3 regions of the Mesorhizobium sp. M2E.F.Ca.ET.209.01.1.1 genome follow, and region 1 is predicted to be linked to each of the others. Evidence: riboswitches for the same ligand, from Rfam matches in the RefSeq annotation. Region 1 holds a riboswitch; each other region holds the start of a gene.
What was found. Region 1 has a riboswitch for cobalamin ahead of EN852_RS26510 (aromatic ring-hydroxylating dioxygenase subunit alpha). Riboswitches for the same ligand answer to the same signal wherever they lie in the genome.
Positions count from the first base shown of each region.

Region 2: it holds a riboswitch for cobalamin, as region 1 does, so the genes downstream of both, EN852_RS06700 (DUF1636 family protein) here and EN852_RS26510 (aromatic ring-hydroxylating dioxygenase subunit alpha) in region 1, are expected to answer to the same signal.
Region 3: it holds a riboswitch for cobalamin, as region 1 does, so the genes downstream of both, EN852_RS11430 (CbtB domain-containing protein) here and EN852_RS26510 (aromatic ring-hydroxylating dioxygenase subunit alpha) in region 1, are expected to answer to the same signal.

Region 1 is NZ_SADP02000017.1:75,636-80,218, reverse strand. It holds gene EN852_RS26515 (hybrid-cluster NAD(P)-dependent oxidoreductase) at 1-800, opposite strand, end outside; gene EN852_RS26510 (aromatic ring-hydroxylating dioxygenase subunit alpha) at 821-2,068, opposite strand; cobalamin riboswitch at 2,177-2,379, opposite strand; gene EN852_RS26505 (DUF680 domain-containing protein) at 2,862-3,068, shown strand; gene EN852_RS26500 (DUF680 domain-containing protein) at 3,140-3,370, shown strand; gene ugpC (sn-glycerol-3-phosphate ABC transporter ATP-binding protein UgpC) at 3,448-4,560, opposite strand.
Region 2 is NZ_SADP02000003.1:102,252-106,834, forward strand. It holds gene cobN (cobaltochelatase subunit CobN) at 1-797, opposite strand, end outside; gene cobW (cobalamin biosynthesis protein CobW) at 815-1,852, opposite strand; gene EN852_RS06700 (DUF1636 family protein) at 1,855-2,277, opposite strand; cobalamin riboswitch at 2,317-2,524, opposite strand; gene EN852_RS06705 (winged helix-turn-helix domain-containing protein) at 2,555-3,754, opposite strand; gene EN852_RS06710 (NADH-quinone oxidoreductase subunit A) at 4,089-4,454, shown strand; gene EN852_RS06715 (NADH-quinone oxidoreductase subunit B) at 4,445-4,583, shown strand, end outside.
Region 3 is NZ_SADP02000004.1:452,609-457,191, forward strand. It holds gene EN852_RS11405 (MIP/aquaporin family protein) at 1-261, opposite strand, end outside; gene EN852_RS11410 (metalloregulator ArsR/SmtB family transcription factor) at 296-646, opposite strand; gene EN852_RS11415 (DUF6428 family protein) at 689-1,210, shown strand; gene EN852_RS11420 (PilZ domain-containing protein) at 1,452-1,724, opposite strand; gene EN852_RS11425 (histidine phosphatase family protein) at 1,884-2,453, opposite strand; adenosylcobalamin (AdoCbl) riboswitch at 2,538-2,680, shown strand; gene EN852_RS11430 (CbtB domain-containing protein) at 2,682-2,891, shown strand; gene EN852_RS11435 (CbtA family protein) at 3,087-3,827, shown strand; gene EN852_RS11440 (hypothetical protein) at 3,834-4,460, shown strand; gene EN852_RS11445 (sulfite exporter TauE/SafE family protein) at 4,546-4,583, opposite strand, start outside.

The DNA.
Region 1 (4,583 bases):
GCGAACGGCGCCGGGACTGCTTCCACGGCCGGCGCCGCGAAGCTCTCCTGATGGTAGCGGCTCATGTCGAAGCCGGCGGCCTCCAGCATCTGTCGCACGGCACGCATGAAAGGGTCGGGCCCGCAGCAGAAGATTTCCCGTTCGCGGAAATCAGGTGCCAGAAGCGGCAGCCGGATCGCGTCGATGCGGCCCATATGACCGAACCAGCCCTCGCGACTCGACCGCTCCTCGATCATGAAGCCGAGTGACAGGCCGGGCATGCGGCTGCCGAGCAGTTCGAGCTCCTTGCGGAAGATGATCTCTTCCGGCCGGCGCGCGCAGTTGACGAACCCGACATCGGTCCAGGGCGCGCAGTCGTTCAGCCAGCGCAGCATCGACATCATCGGTGTGACGCCGGATCCGGCCGAAATGAACAGATATTTGGCCGCCGGATGGCTGTGCAGCGAGAAATCGCCGGCCGGCCCGTAGGCCTTCACATGGACGCCGGGCTTCAGATTGTCGAACATCCAGCGCGTGCCGACGCTTCCGGCTTGCGCTTTCACCGTCACTGCGATCGAGAACGGCCGCGACGGCGAGGACGACAACGTGTAGGTGCGCATTAGCGGTCCGTCGGCCGTCGGCAATTCCAGCGTCACGAACTGCCCCGGCTTGTAGCGGAACCAGGTCTGATTGTCGGAGCGGAAGGTGAACGTCTTCACCTGCGGCGCCTCGTCGCTGACGCCGATCACTTCCAGCACCTGCAGCCTGTCGTTCCACGGCGCCATCTCGTCGAGATGGCGATAGAGGCCGAGATCCGTCATCGCATTCACCTCCTCGGCCTTCAGGCGACGCTGCGCAGCGCCGGGCGACCGCCTTCGGCAAGGCGCGGACCGATGAAGGAGGCGTACCACTCGACGAACTGGATGACGCCGCCCTCATGCAGCTCGGAATAGGGACCAGGCTCGTAGGCCGGCGACAGGATGCCGAGCGCGTTTTCCTCGACGATGCGGCGGTCCTGATCGTTGGTCTCGGTCCAGACATGGGTGAGCTCTGCCAGATCGTAGTCGACGCCTTCCACCGCGTCCTTGTGGACCAGCCATTTCGTCGTCACCGCGGTCTCGGTGGCGCTGATAGGCAGCACACGGAAGGTGACGGCGTGGTCGATGAGGATATGGTTCCACGTGGTCGGGTAGTGGTAATGCATCAACGTGCCGATACGGTCGGTGGCGACGCCGGCGGACAGGTTTTTCGTCACGGCGCGCTTGCCGCTCATCGTGTAGCTGACGGCGTCGCGCAGCAGCGGCGCGCGCGTTGCGCGGTATTGCCCGGCCGGATCGATCCGGAACCGGCTCGGCAGACCCGCCGCCTCGCATTTCGCCCAGTGCGCAAGCATTTCCGGATCGCTGTCGGCGCCTTGCACGCCTGTCACCGTCGGCGCTTCCGGAAAAGTCTTGCACAGTTCCGGATGGTTGCCGGCGCAATGATAGCATTCGCGGTTGTTTTCCCAGACGAGCTTCCAGTTGCCCTTCTCGACGATCGTCGATTCGAACGCGACCTTCGCCTCGCTCAGCCGGTGCGGCAGGAGATAGGGTTCGATCATGGCGCGCATGGGCGCGAAGTCGGCAGGCTCCTTTGCCAGGCAGATGAAGATGTAGCCGCCGACGCTTTCGCAGGCCACGGGCTTCAGGCCGAACTGGCCTTTGTCGAACCCTTCCGCCATCTGGCGCGCAAACAGCAACCGCCCGTCGAGCTCGTAAGTCCACTGATGGTAAGGACAGACCAGCTTGGCGGCGGTGCCCTTGTCCGTGTTGCACACGCGGCTGCCGCGATGCCGGCAGGAGTTGTGGAAAGCGTTGATCCTTCCCTTCTGGTCGCGGACCAGCACCACCGGATAGTCGCCGACCTGGACGGTGATGTAGCTGCCTGGTTTCGGCAGCTCGCAATCATGGCCGATGAACAACCAGTCACGATACCAGATCAGCTCCATGTCGAGCTTGAAATAATCGGGATCGGTATAGAAGGGCTGCTCAAGCGAGTAGCCCGGCTTACGGCTCTGCAGGAGCCTCAGCATGTCGTTACGCGCATCCATGTCCTGTCCTCGCATCAAGGACTGAACTGGTGGTGATGGAGAAGAACGACCGCCACCGGCAGGGCCGGGCGCGCGCCGTCCGCCTCTTGACCGCCCACCGCGATCAGTCGAGTTCCAAATGTCTCGGGCTGGTTTCCGGGCTTTGGAGTTGCCCTCGCGGGCAGTCGCAACACCTTCCCAGGCCCATGGCCCAGTGGTCTCCCGTTGCGACTTCACTCCACCACCGTTGCGGGGGCAGCGCCGGATTTCGACCGGCTTCCCAATTCTCCGCGTCGTCGCGACGAAGCGGCACCTGAGATGGCCTGATCTAACCACGACAGCCGGTTTCCCGTCGGCATGAAAACGACATCGCATCCATGCGGCGCGACAATGGACGCCGTATTCACGGTGCCGGTTCCCGTCTTTTTCGCCTTGCCCCCGCTTCCGGGGACGAGGTTCGGGAGGCCTTGGATGGTTAACAGTATCAAAAAGTGACTATTAGCAGATTCTAAAATCGAACCGAACGGTTCGTTTCTGTTGACGGTGCGTGCAGAGCGCTGTGAACGTTGGCGCTCCGACACACTTGGTGAGCCAACTGCATAGATCGCATAAACCATTGATAAAACTGAGTAAAAATGTGGTCATAGGCATGCTTATCAAAAACTTCAAGATGCGGATTCATGGTCCAGACGAAAAAACTTCGTGATTGGAATCCGGCGATCGGCTTACCCAAATGAGCGCTGTCCGAACGACGCGATTTCATTCCCAAGACACGCCGCTAGACGGACGGAATAAAAATACTGGAGTAGCAAAAATGAAAAAGATTGTTCTCACTGCCGCCGCCCTTCTGGCCATTTCGGGCAGCGCCTTTGCCGGTAGCGATAATTACAACTCGCAGGCTGCCAATCAGCCGGCGGCCACCGTCGACTCTTCTTACACGGCCTCGGTCCGCAAGTCCGAACCGGCTGAACAGAAGCCTGTCACCACGGGCGCCGACCGCAACCTTTTCGGTAACAACTAACAGCCGACGTCGAACCGGCGACCGGCTTGCCCGTCGTCTCGGTCGGATCAAGAAATTCAGGAGTCCCTAAGATGAAAAAGATCGTTCTTGCCACCGCGGCTCTCGTGGCCGTTTCCACGGCCGCTTTTGCGGGCAGCGACAACTACAACAACAGCGGCGTCAACCAGCCGGCTCCGGCCGTGGATACGACCCGCACCTCGTCGATCGGCACCGGTTCGCCGGTCTACAAGCTGCTGAACTCGGGCGACGCGCAGAAGTCGGCGCCGCAGGGCAGCGACCGCGATCACTTCGGCAATCGTTAACAGCCGACCGTGATTTAAAACAGGAGCGGCGGGCCAAGGCCCGCCGCTTTTTTCTTTGCCGTGGCGGCTCTGTCCGCTCAGGCCGCCTTCGCTTCTTCGCGATGCAGCGTGAAGGAATGGCCGTCGGCGTCGAAGATATGCAGATCGCCGGCGCTGGCGTTGAGCCGCAGTGTCTCTCCGCGCTTGACCTCGACATTGCCCGGCAGCTTGGCGACCAGCGGCAGGTCGGCGCGGCCGATATCGATATAGACGAGCTGAACCTCGCCGAGCTGCTCGATATAGTCGACCTTGCCCTCGAAGAGGTAATCGGAACCGGTGGCGATCAAGAGATCCTCCGGCCGCACGCCGAAGCTGACCGCGGCGCCATTCGCCGAGGCAGGCGTCGCGATCGGCACCGTCGCCTTGCGGTCGCCGACATGGCTGACCACGGTCGGGTTGCCGGCTTTCTCGATCTTCGCCGGCAATATGTTCATCGCCGGCGAGCCGATGAACTGGGCGACGAACAGATTGCCGGGCCGCTTGTAGAGCTCCATCGGCGTGCCGACCTGCTCGACAACTCCTTCCTTCAACACCACGATGCGGTCCGCCAGCGTCATCGCCTCGACCTGGTCGTGGGTGACGTAGATCATCGTGGTGTTCGGCATCGATTCCTTCAGCTTGGCGATCTCGATGCGGGTGGCGACGCGCAGCGCTGCGTCAAGGTTCGAAAGCGGCTCGTCGAACAGGAACACTTTCGGGTTGCGCACGATGGCGCGGCCGATGGCGACGCGCTGGCGCTGGCCGCCCGACATCGCCTTGGGCAGGCGGTCGAGATATTTGGTCAGCTGCAGGATTTCCGCCGCCTGCCGCACCCGCTTGTCGATCTCCGCCTTGCTTTCCTTGCCGATCTTCATAGAGAAGGCCATGTTGTCGTAGACCGTCATGTGCGGATAGAGCGCATAGGACTGGAACACCATGGCGATGCCGCGCTTCGACGGCGGCACGTCGTTCACCACCTCGCCATCGATCTTCAACTCGCCCCCGGTGATCTCCTCGAGCCCCGCGATCGACCGCAGCAAGGTGGATTTGCCGCAGCCCGATGGCCCGACGAAGACGATGAACTCTCCCGATTTGATGTCGAGGTCGATGCCGTGGAGAATGTTGAGGTTGCCGTATGACTTCTTCACCTGGTTCAGCGTGACATCGGCCATGTTTGTCTCCTCCCGTTGATTGC
Region 2 (4,583 bases), on a different contig from region 1:
GGGTCTTTCAGGCTGGAGACGAAGATCGGCGCCGGAGCCAGGCCATGTTGGCGGAGCGCTTCCACCAGCGTGTCGATGGGCGCCACGTCGGCGGCCAGCAGCATCGAGCGGTAGAAGAGGATGGGAACAATGGGGGTGCCGAGGCTGCCAGCGCCGAGTTCCTTCGCCCCCCTCTCTGTCCGGCAGGACAGAGAGGGGGGCGAAGGATCGCCAACGCTCGATAAGATAGGGTTCTCTACAACGCCTAGCCCAGGCTGATAAAACCCCGCCTTCGGCACGCTCACTGCCTCGGCCACCGCCGCATCCGATCCCGCAAGCCTTGCCAGCCTTTGCACCAGCGCCGCCATGTTTGCCGGGCCGCCTTCGCGGAAATAGCCGAGCAGGGCGTCCAACTCCGCGCGCGGCAGGGTCGAGGCTTCGATCAGCCGCTGGTCCTCGTCATGGCTTTCGCCGGGCAGCAGCGCCAGCTTGATGCCGCGCTCGCGCGCCATCGCGGCGAGCTGGTCGCAGCCGTAGCGCCACCAGTCGTAACCGCCGAGGATGCGGACGAGGATTACCTTGGCATGGCGGGCGACGCTGTCGATCCACAGGTCGACCGACATCGGGTGGCGGAGATCGCGCAGCGCCGCCAGCCGCATCGAGGGCAGCCGCTCCGCATCGGCCTTCCAGGCGGCGGCGAGGCCGGCGAGATCGCTGTCGGTGAAGGACAGCGCCACGACATCCGCAGGCGTCTGCCTGAGGTCGACAGGCTCGGCGAGATCGTCGAGCGAAGCGGATGTGGTGGCGAGGATATGCATCGCAGCCCGGATTTCCCTCAGCCGGCGAGGATACGCTCGATTGCCGGGCGGTTCAGCCCCTTGAGGCCGATGACGACGAGCCGCGAGCGGCGGTCGTCCTCGGCGGTCCAGGCACGGTCGTAATAGTGATTGACGCGCGGGCCGACAGCCTGGAGCAGGAGCCGCATCGGCTTGCCGCCGACCTCGACGAAGCCTTTGACGCGCAGCACGTTCTCCTGCTCGGCGGCTACAGCGACGCGCTTGGCCAGTTCGTCCGGATTGGCGATCGACGGGATATCGATGACGAAGGAGTCGAAATCGTCATGCTCATGGTCGAGCTCGTCGTCGTGATGGGTCTTGCGGTTCTCGATATCGTCCTCGACGGCAAGGCCGAGGCCGAGCAGCACGGACGGATCGACCTTGCCCTGCGCGGTCGGTACGACTTTCACGGCGCGCGCGACGTGTTCGCCGATGACGGCATTCGCGCGCTCAGAGCCCGCCGCATCCATCAAATCGCTCTTCGACAGGATGATCAGGTCGGCGCAGGCGATCTGGTCCTCGAAGACCTCCTCGACCGGATCGTCATGGTCGAGCGTCACGTCCGCCGCGCGCTGCGCCTGGAGGGCATCCATGTCGGAGGCCACGCGGCCGTCGGCCAGTGCCGGGCCGTCGACCACGGCGACGACGCCGTCGACCGTGACGCGGCTCTTCACCGTGGGCCATTGGAAGGCCTGGACCAGCGGCTTCGGCAGAGCGAGGCCGGAGGTCTCGATCAGGATGTGGTCGACTTTCGGCGTGCGGGACAGGATTTGGTCGAGCGCCGGCACGAAATCGTCGGCGACGGTGCAGCAGATGCAGCCATTGGCGAGCTCGACAATGTTTTCCTCCGGGCAGGTGTCGACGCCACAGCCCTTCAGGATCTCGCCGTCGATACCGACATCGCCGAATTCGTTGACGATGATCGCCAGCCGCTTGCCCTTGGCGTTTTCCAGCAAGTTGCGGATCAGCGTCGTCTTGCCGGCGCCGAGGAAGCCGGTGACGACGGTGCAGGGCACGCGGGAAACGGAAGCGTTCATGGTTAGTCCTTCATGTCGAGGGGAGGGATGCGGGCAACCAGGCCGCGTTTGAGGGAATCGGGCCGGCCGCGCCAGGGGATGAGGCCGTCGGTCGAAGTGGCGAAGAGCTTTGCGCCGGCGACGAGGTCGGCGCCGCTGGTCGTCTCCAGATCGCCGAAGACGTAGCTCCAGCAGCCGTCGCGCAGCAGCGCCGCGCTCAGCCGGCGCTTGCAATTGCCAAGGCATTCGACGGTGCGGATGCGGATGTTTTCGCCCGATGCGGCACAGCGTGTGTCTTCGGCCAGCAGCGCGCCGGCGCGCGGATGGGCGTCCGAGCCGGTCTCGTCGCGGCAGGACGAGCAGACGATGACGGTCACGCCAGCCAAAGCGTCGGGCTCGGACGAAATGTCCGCGATATTTGCCGAGAAGCTGCCGTTGCGATCCAAAACCAGGCTCCTTGCCCGGAAAACCCGCCGGGCATTCGGATACTTAAAGTCTCAGACGGCAGGTCTCCTGGCTCGCGGGTCGTCGCCTTGAATGCCGCCTTCCCGGGAACATCCCAGTGGTTTTCGGCCGGGGCTCGTCGCTTACAGTTGCGGGGACAGCCGCGGATTTGGAATTTTTCAACTCCGCACCGCATTCCCTCTTGGCTCCTCCCTTTGCCGGGAGAAGACCGTCTGGGTCAGGATTTAGGCTTACGGCTAGGCGCCTGTCAACGCGTGGCTACGACACCGCGATGTCGGCCAGCGCCGGTCCGAGGTCGCCGGCCGGCGTCACTTCGATCGCCTCCAGGCCAAGCCAGCCCTGCATCTGCTTCAACTCTTCGTAGAGCTGGGCTGCCGTCTCCGGTGGCGCGTCAGCCTCGGCATAGGCTGCATGGACGCGTAGCACGCTGGCCGGGCGGTCGGCGCGGAGGTCGACGCGGGCGACGATGCGGTCGCCGAGCAGAAAGGGCAACACGTAGTAGCCGTATTGGCGCTTTTCGGCCGGCGTGTAGATCTCGATTCGGTAACGGAAATTGAAGAGCTTTTCGGTGCGCGTGCGTTCGAAAACCACGGGATCGAAGGGGGCGAGCAGGGCGCGCGCGTCGATCCGGCGCGGGATGCGCGCGTCCTTATGAAGATAGGCTGTCTTGTCCCAGCCTTCGACCTTGACCGGCAGCAATTCGCCGGCTTCGACCAGTTCCTCGATGCGGTCCTTGGTGTCGCCCGGCGCCAGGCGAAAATAGTCGCGAAGGTCGCCATAGGTGGCGATGCCGTGGGCACGGGCGGAAATGCGCAGCAATTCGCGATGCGCGTCCTCGACCGAGGGCACCGGCAGGTCGAGCACCGCCTGCGGCAAAACGCGCTCGGGCAGATCGTAATAGCGTTCGAAGCCGCGCCGGTAGGCGGTGGTGATGCGTCCGGCCCAGAACAGCCATTCGAAAGCATGCTTGGCCTCGCTCCAGCCCCACCAGCCGCCATTGCCCTTGTGGCCTTCGATATCGGAGGCGGCGATCGGCCCGCGATCGGCCACCTCCTTATAGATCTCGTCGATCATCGCCTTGCGTTCGCGGCCCCATTTGGCGAGGCCGAGATACATCTCGTCGCCCTGCTCGGCGCGCTGCATGCGCCAGCGCATCAAGGGATAGGTCTCGACGGGTAGGAACGAGGCCTCATGCGCCCAATATTCAAAGACCGCGCGCTTGCGGCCCACCGCGGCATTGTCGAGCAGCGCAAGCGGGTAGGGGCCGAGACGCGAATAGAGCGGCATATAATGAGCGCGCACCACCGCACTGACGGAATCGATCTGCAACAGGCCGGTTCGCGAAAGCACACGCGCAAGATGCCGGCGATCCGGAACCCCTCCGGGACGAGGGTCGTTGAACCCCTGTGATCCAAGCGCGATGCGCCTCGCCATGGCGAGCGAGATTTTCTCCTTCATCAAGCTGTCCTTGCCCCGATCGTCCGTTGGATTCTTAGCCGGTGATTCCGGCCATGCTAGCAGGCAAATGGCGGGAGATATGTCAGGAGAGAAAAGTGGAGTAAAAAGTGAAGGAAATCAAACAGGAGCGGATCGGACCAGTTTCTTCCGATAAGGCGTCCAGGGTCGCGATTTGAACAAGGTTTGACTTGCGTCACCGAAACCGCTGCGCTAACCCTCGCCGCGTTGCAGCATGGGCCTCTTAAAACGGTTCAGCGGTTAAACTGTCACGCTTCCGCATCAGAGTTCGTTGCTGTAATCAAAGTGAACTGCCCCGCCGAAGGAAAGCCGCCGCATGAGCGCACTCCTGAGTTCATATCTGCCCATCGTCCTGTTCATCGCCGTGGCGATGGTCGTGGGTTTGGCGCTCATCATAGCCCCCTTCCTGGTGGCGTATCGCAATCCCGATCCGGAAAAGCTTTCCGCCTATGAATGCGGGTTCAACTCGTTCGATGACGCCCGCATGAAGTTCGACATCCGCTTCTATTTGGTGTCGATCCTGTTCATCATCTTCGATCTCGAGGTCGCCTTCCTGTTCCCGTGGGCGGTGTCCTTCTCCAAGCTCGGCATGCTCGGCTTCTGGTCGATGATGGTGTTTTTGGCGGTGCTGACCATCGGCTTTGCCTATGAATGGAAAAAAGGAGCGCTGGAATGGGATTGAACGACAGTTCAGGCACCCTCGTCGCGCCGAAGCCCAAGGGCATTATCGACCCCAACACCGGCAGGCCGGTGGGGGAGGACGATCCCTTCTTCCTCGAAATCAACAATGAACTGGCCGACAAGGGCTTCC
Region 3 (4,583 bases), on a different contig from region 1:
GAGATCGCGGGCGGGCAGCGACCGGTTGAGACAGAACACCAGCGACACGGCGGGATTGAAATGCGCGCCGGAGATCGGCCCGAGGATGGTGATCAACACCACCAGCATGGCGCCGGTCGCGAGCGTGTTGCCGAGCAGCGCCAGCGCGGTGTCATGCGTCAGCGTCTCGGCCATGATGCCGGAACCGACAACCGTCGCCACCAGCAGACCAGTGCCCAGGGCTTCGGCGACGAACCGGCGCGAGAGATCGAAAGCGTTCATCGGTTGACCCTGGGTCGGGCAAGGAGCGTGACGGTCATTGCCGGGTCCCCTCGCCCGGCGCGCAGCAAGATGCGGCAAGCGCCGGCGCGCAGATTTCCGGGCGGCCCGAGCAGCAATCCTCCATCAGGAACCGGATCAGCCCGGACAGCGCGTCGTATTCGGCGCTGTAGACGATCGAGCGGGCATCGCGCCGTGCGGTGACGAGGCCGGACCGTTCCAGTTCCTTGAGGTGGAAGCTGACATTGGAGGGCGAGACCTCGACCTGTTCGGCGAGCGAACCGGCGGCGATTCCATCCGGCCCGGCGACGACCAACAGGCGCAGCAGGCGCAGGCGCGTCTCCTGCGACAGCGCGCCAAAGGCGATCAGGGCTTGACGTTCATCCATATTTCAATAATCCTTGAAATGTTGAAATGAGGAATAGCCGACATGCTGTCTTCTGACAATCATAAAAACGCCAACCCGATCGATCCCTCCGACCTGACCATCGGCGACCTGCTGAGCGCGCTGGCCGATTACAAGGACAGGCCGCTTGTTTTCCGCTATGACGGGCGGCCGGTTAAAGCAGGCTATCATGTCACCGAGGTGAAGGCCGGGCAGTTCTCGGCGCTGGATTGCGAGGCGAATCCCGAATCCTGGTCGGAGATCTTCGTTCAGCTATGGGACGTGGACGAAGGCGGGCCGGTCCATATGCCGGCCGGCAAATTCGCGGCGATCATCCGCAAGGTCTCGGATCACGTGGCCCTCGACCAATCGGCGAAACTGACCTTCGAGGTCAGCGACGGCGTCCGCCCGATGGAACTGCACCGGGCGGCCCAGCCAAGCGTCGTTGGCGGCGCCATCGAGGTCGAGCTTTCGCCGCGGCCGGCGAGCTGCAAGCCGCGTGACCGCTGGCTGAAGGAACAGGCGGTTGCGGGCAAGCCGTGCTGCGGAGAAAGCCGCTGCTGCTGACCCGGCGAAGGGCGCCGCGCCCCGCCGCATCAGAATTTGATCAGGCCATTGGCCTGCAACAAATAGAGGCCCACGAGAACGATAGCGATCAGCGCCACCCAAACGGCTGTCCTGCTCATGCGTGAAGTCCCAGTTGATCGGCCCTCATGAACGCACGCGCCACGGTTGCGTTCCCCATGTGCCGGGTTGCACGCCGCGCGGGCAGGATCAAGTCACGAATTGCTGAGCGGCGGGCCGCGCGTCAGTCCTTCGGCGCGTTGCTGTAGAGCGCCACGCCGATGCGGTCGTTGCGCCGCCACCGCACCAAGGCGCGATAGGTCGTATCGTCGGCTGGGACCTCGAGCAGGAAGCGCTCCGGGATCTGCGTATCGGCGGCGACGCGCAATTCCGCGCCCTGCTCGTGCTGGTTCCTGACCGAGCAGCCGATCCTGACGGCCCCGGCAATGATCGTGGCTTCCTTGAGCACGAATTCGCGCGCATGAAGACGGCGCTCGGTCTCGGGATAATTGGCCATTTCCGACGGCTCCTAAGGCAAGGCTCTCCTCGCCACGGGCGGCACCATAACAGCGAGGTGTTTCCGTTCCGTTAGCGATCGCTGAAACGACGAGCCTTGATATGCCTCCGCACGGTTGTCGAAGCTTGACAGAATCCGCGTATGTGAAGAACCGACAGTTCAGCCGACGGCAACCCCGCTCGCATGCAGCACCCACCGGCGGCCGTCGCTGCGGAACTCGGTGAGCGACAGCGGCTCGATGTCGATCTTCCAGACCGAGGAGAGCGGCGCGCCCAGCACATGCAAGATCGCGGCGCGGATCGGCACGGCATGGGTGAGCGCGATGGTGTGGCCGCTCTCGCCGGCCAGCCGCTCCATCAGCGCAGCACCCCGCCGGGCCACCGCGGCAAGCGATTCGCCGCCATGGGGTGCTGCGTCGGGATCGGAGAACCAAGCCGCCATGCCTTCCGGGTCCTCAGCCTGCATCGCCTCGAAGCTTTTGCCGGCCCAGCGGCCAAAATCCTGCTCGGCAAGCAGCGGCTCGACCGCCGCGTCAAGGCCGAGCGCCTCGGCCGTCCTGCGCGCGGCAAGCGCCGGACTTGTCCAGACGCGGTCGGCCCGGCGCAGCGACGACGCGACCGCGCCGGCGCGGTCGAAGGCGCTGGGCTCCGGCGCCTCGTCCTTCGGGAAGCGGCCCTTGCGCGTGGCTTGCGTCGCGCCGCTTGCGATCATCGTCAGGCGGGCGAACATCCCAAAACTCCGTGGTCCAGTGAATTTCGGCCGCGCGAAGCCGCGTTGGCCATTACATGTCGTTGACAGGCGAACGAAGTGCTGACAAGTGTTTTAGCGCTATACGGGATTGGAAGCCGGTGCGAGTCCGGCACGGTCGCGCCACTGTGATCGGCACCAGCCGAGAGTCAGGCCTTATTCCGCAGCATAGTTGGATCAACGGGACGCAGTATCCCAAGGGAGCTCAATATGTCCGACACCACCTTCGCCCCCAGCTACGGTCCGGTTGCGATTCCGGTTCGCGAGCTTCTGCCTTGGGCGATCTTCGCCGGCCTGATGCTGATGCTGATGATCTATTTCGTTGGCGCGGAAGAAGGCGCGACGTCGCTGATCCGTGGCACGGCGGTGCACGAATTCGTGCATGACGGCCGCCACCTGCTCGGCTTCCCCTGCCACTAGGAGCGGTTCGGGGAAGGCTGAACCGTCCCAGGTTTTGGTCTGACGCAATTCCGGACGGAAAACCGTTGCACACTTTTCCTGGAATTGCTCTGGAGCGGTTCGGCATCGCTGAGCCGTTCTGAGTTTTGGTCTAACGCAATTCCGAACGGAAAAACGCTTCGAATTTTTCCGGGAATTGCTTGAAGGGACTCTGACATGGTCGGAAAACTCTTGCTGCGCGGCATGCTTGTCGGGCTGGTGGCGGGGATTCTGGCGTTTGCCTTCGCCCGCGTCTATGGCGAGCCGCCGGTCGACAAGGCGATCGCCTTTGAGGAACAGCAGGCCCAGGCGGCCGGCGAGGCGCCGGAACCCGAGATGGTCAGCCGCGCCGTTCAAGCCGGCATCGGTCTCGCAACCGGCGTGCTGGTCTATGGCGCGGCCCTTGGCGGGTTGTTCTCGCTGGTCTTTGCCTATGCCTATGGCCGGTTGGGCTCGCTCGGTCCGCGCGGCACCTCGGCGCTGCTGGCGCTGCTCGGCTTCCTCGCCGTTATCGTGGTGCCGAGCCTCAAATATCCGGCGAACCCGCCCGCGGTCGGCAATCCCGAAACCATCGCCTACCGCACCGAATTGTTCTTCATCATGATCGTCATCTCGATCGCGGCGATGGTGGCGGCGGTCGGCCTGGCGCAACGGCTGTGGACCCGGCTTGGCGCCTGGAACGCCTCGATCGTGGCTGGGCTCGCCTTCCTCGTCGTCTTCGCGCTGGTGAAGGCGGCCCTGCCCGACATCAACGAAGTGCCGGAAAACTTCTCGGCGACGGTGCTGTGGCAGTTCCGCGTCGCCTCGCTCGGCATCCAGCTGGTGCTATGGACCGTCGTCGGGCTCGGCTTCGGCGCGGTTGCCGAGCGCGTGGTCGCGGTGCGCGACCAGCGCGGCCCTGCCCGCCGCTACGCTTGAACTCCCATGCGTTGGCCGCCACGGTTTCTCGCCCTGGCGGCCAATTTTTTCGTGGCGACAGCCCTGCTGGTCTCACTGGCGGCATCGGCGCAGGCGCATAGCGGCTCATCCGCCCCGCCTCCCCCCGGCATCCAGATCCCCAGCCTCACGCATGGCCAGATGGCGGTGATCGCGCATTACCGTGGTCAGATCATCGACCTCGCCCAGCGCCAGACCGTGACCGACCCGGCCTTCCGGCGGCTCTACAATCACGGCAATCTGCAATTCACCTATTGTCTGTGGGGCCTGATGCCGGGAAGCCTCGGCGACGAGGAAAGCCCCCTCAACGAATGCAGCCACGCCTATCTCGCCACCGCCAAGGCGCTGCTCGCCTATATGGCGACGATGCCAGCGGCCGAACGCGAGGCGAAGGCGCTGATCTCCGACATCGACGCCGACATGGTGCGCAGCGGCGCGTCCTGGATCCTGTGCCAATACAGCGGCGAGGCCTTCAGCACCGGCGCGGTTATCGAGCCCAGATGGCAAGACATTGTCTTCCACCTGCCCAGCCTGGCGGTGCTGCTGGTCACGGTGGCGGCGCTCGCCGCCGCAAGTTGGGCAATCTTCGGCGCGCCGCGCAGCCGCACGGCCTGAAGCAATTCCAGGAAACGCGTGGTCACAGCTTCGGCTGACGCGCACCACTACCCGAAGATCTGATGCAGTGCCGCGCCGACCAGAATCAGCCCGGTGCCGATCTCCAGAAAGGTCGCCACACCG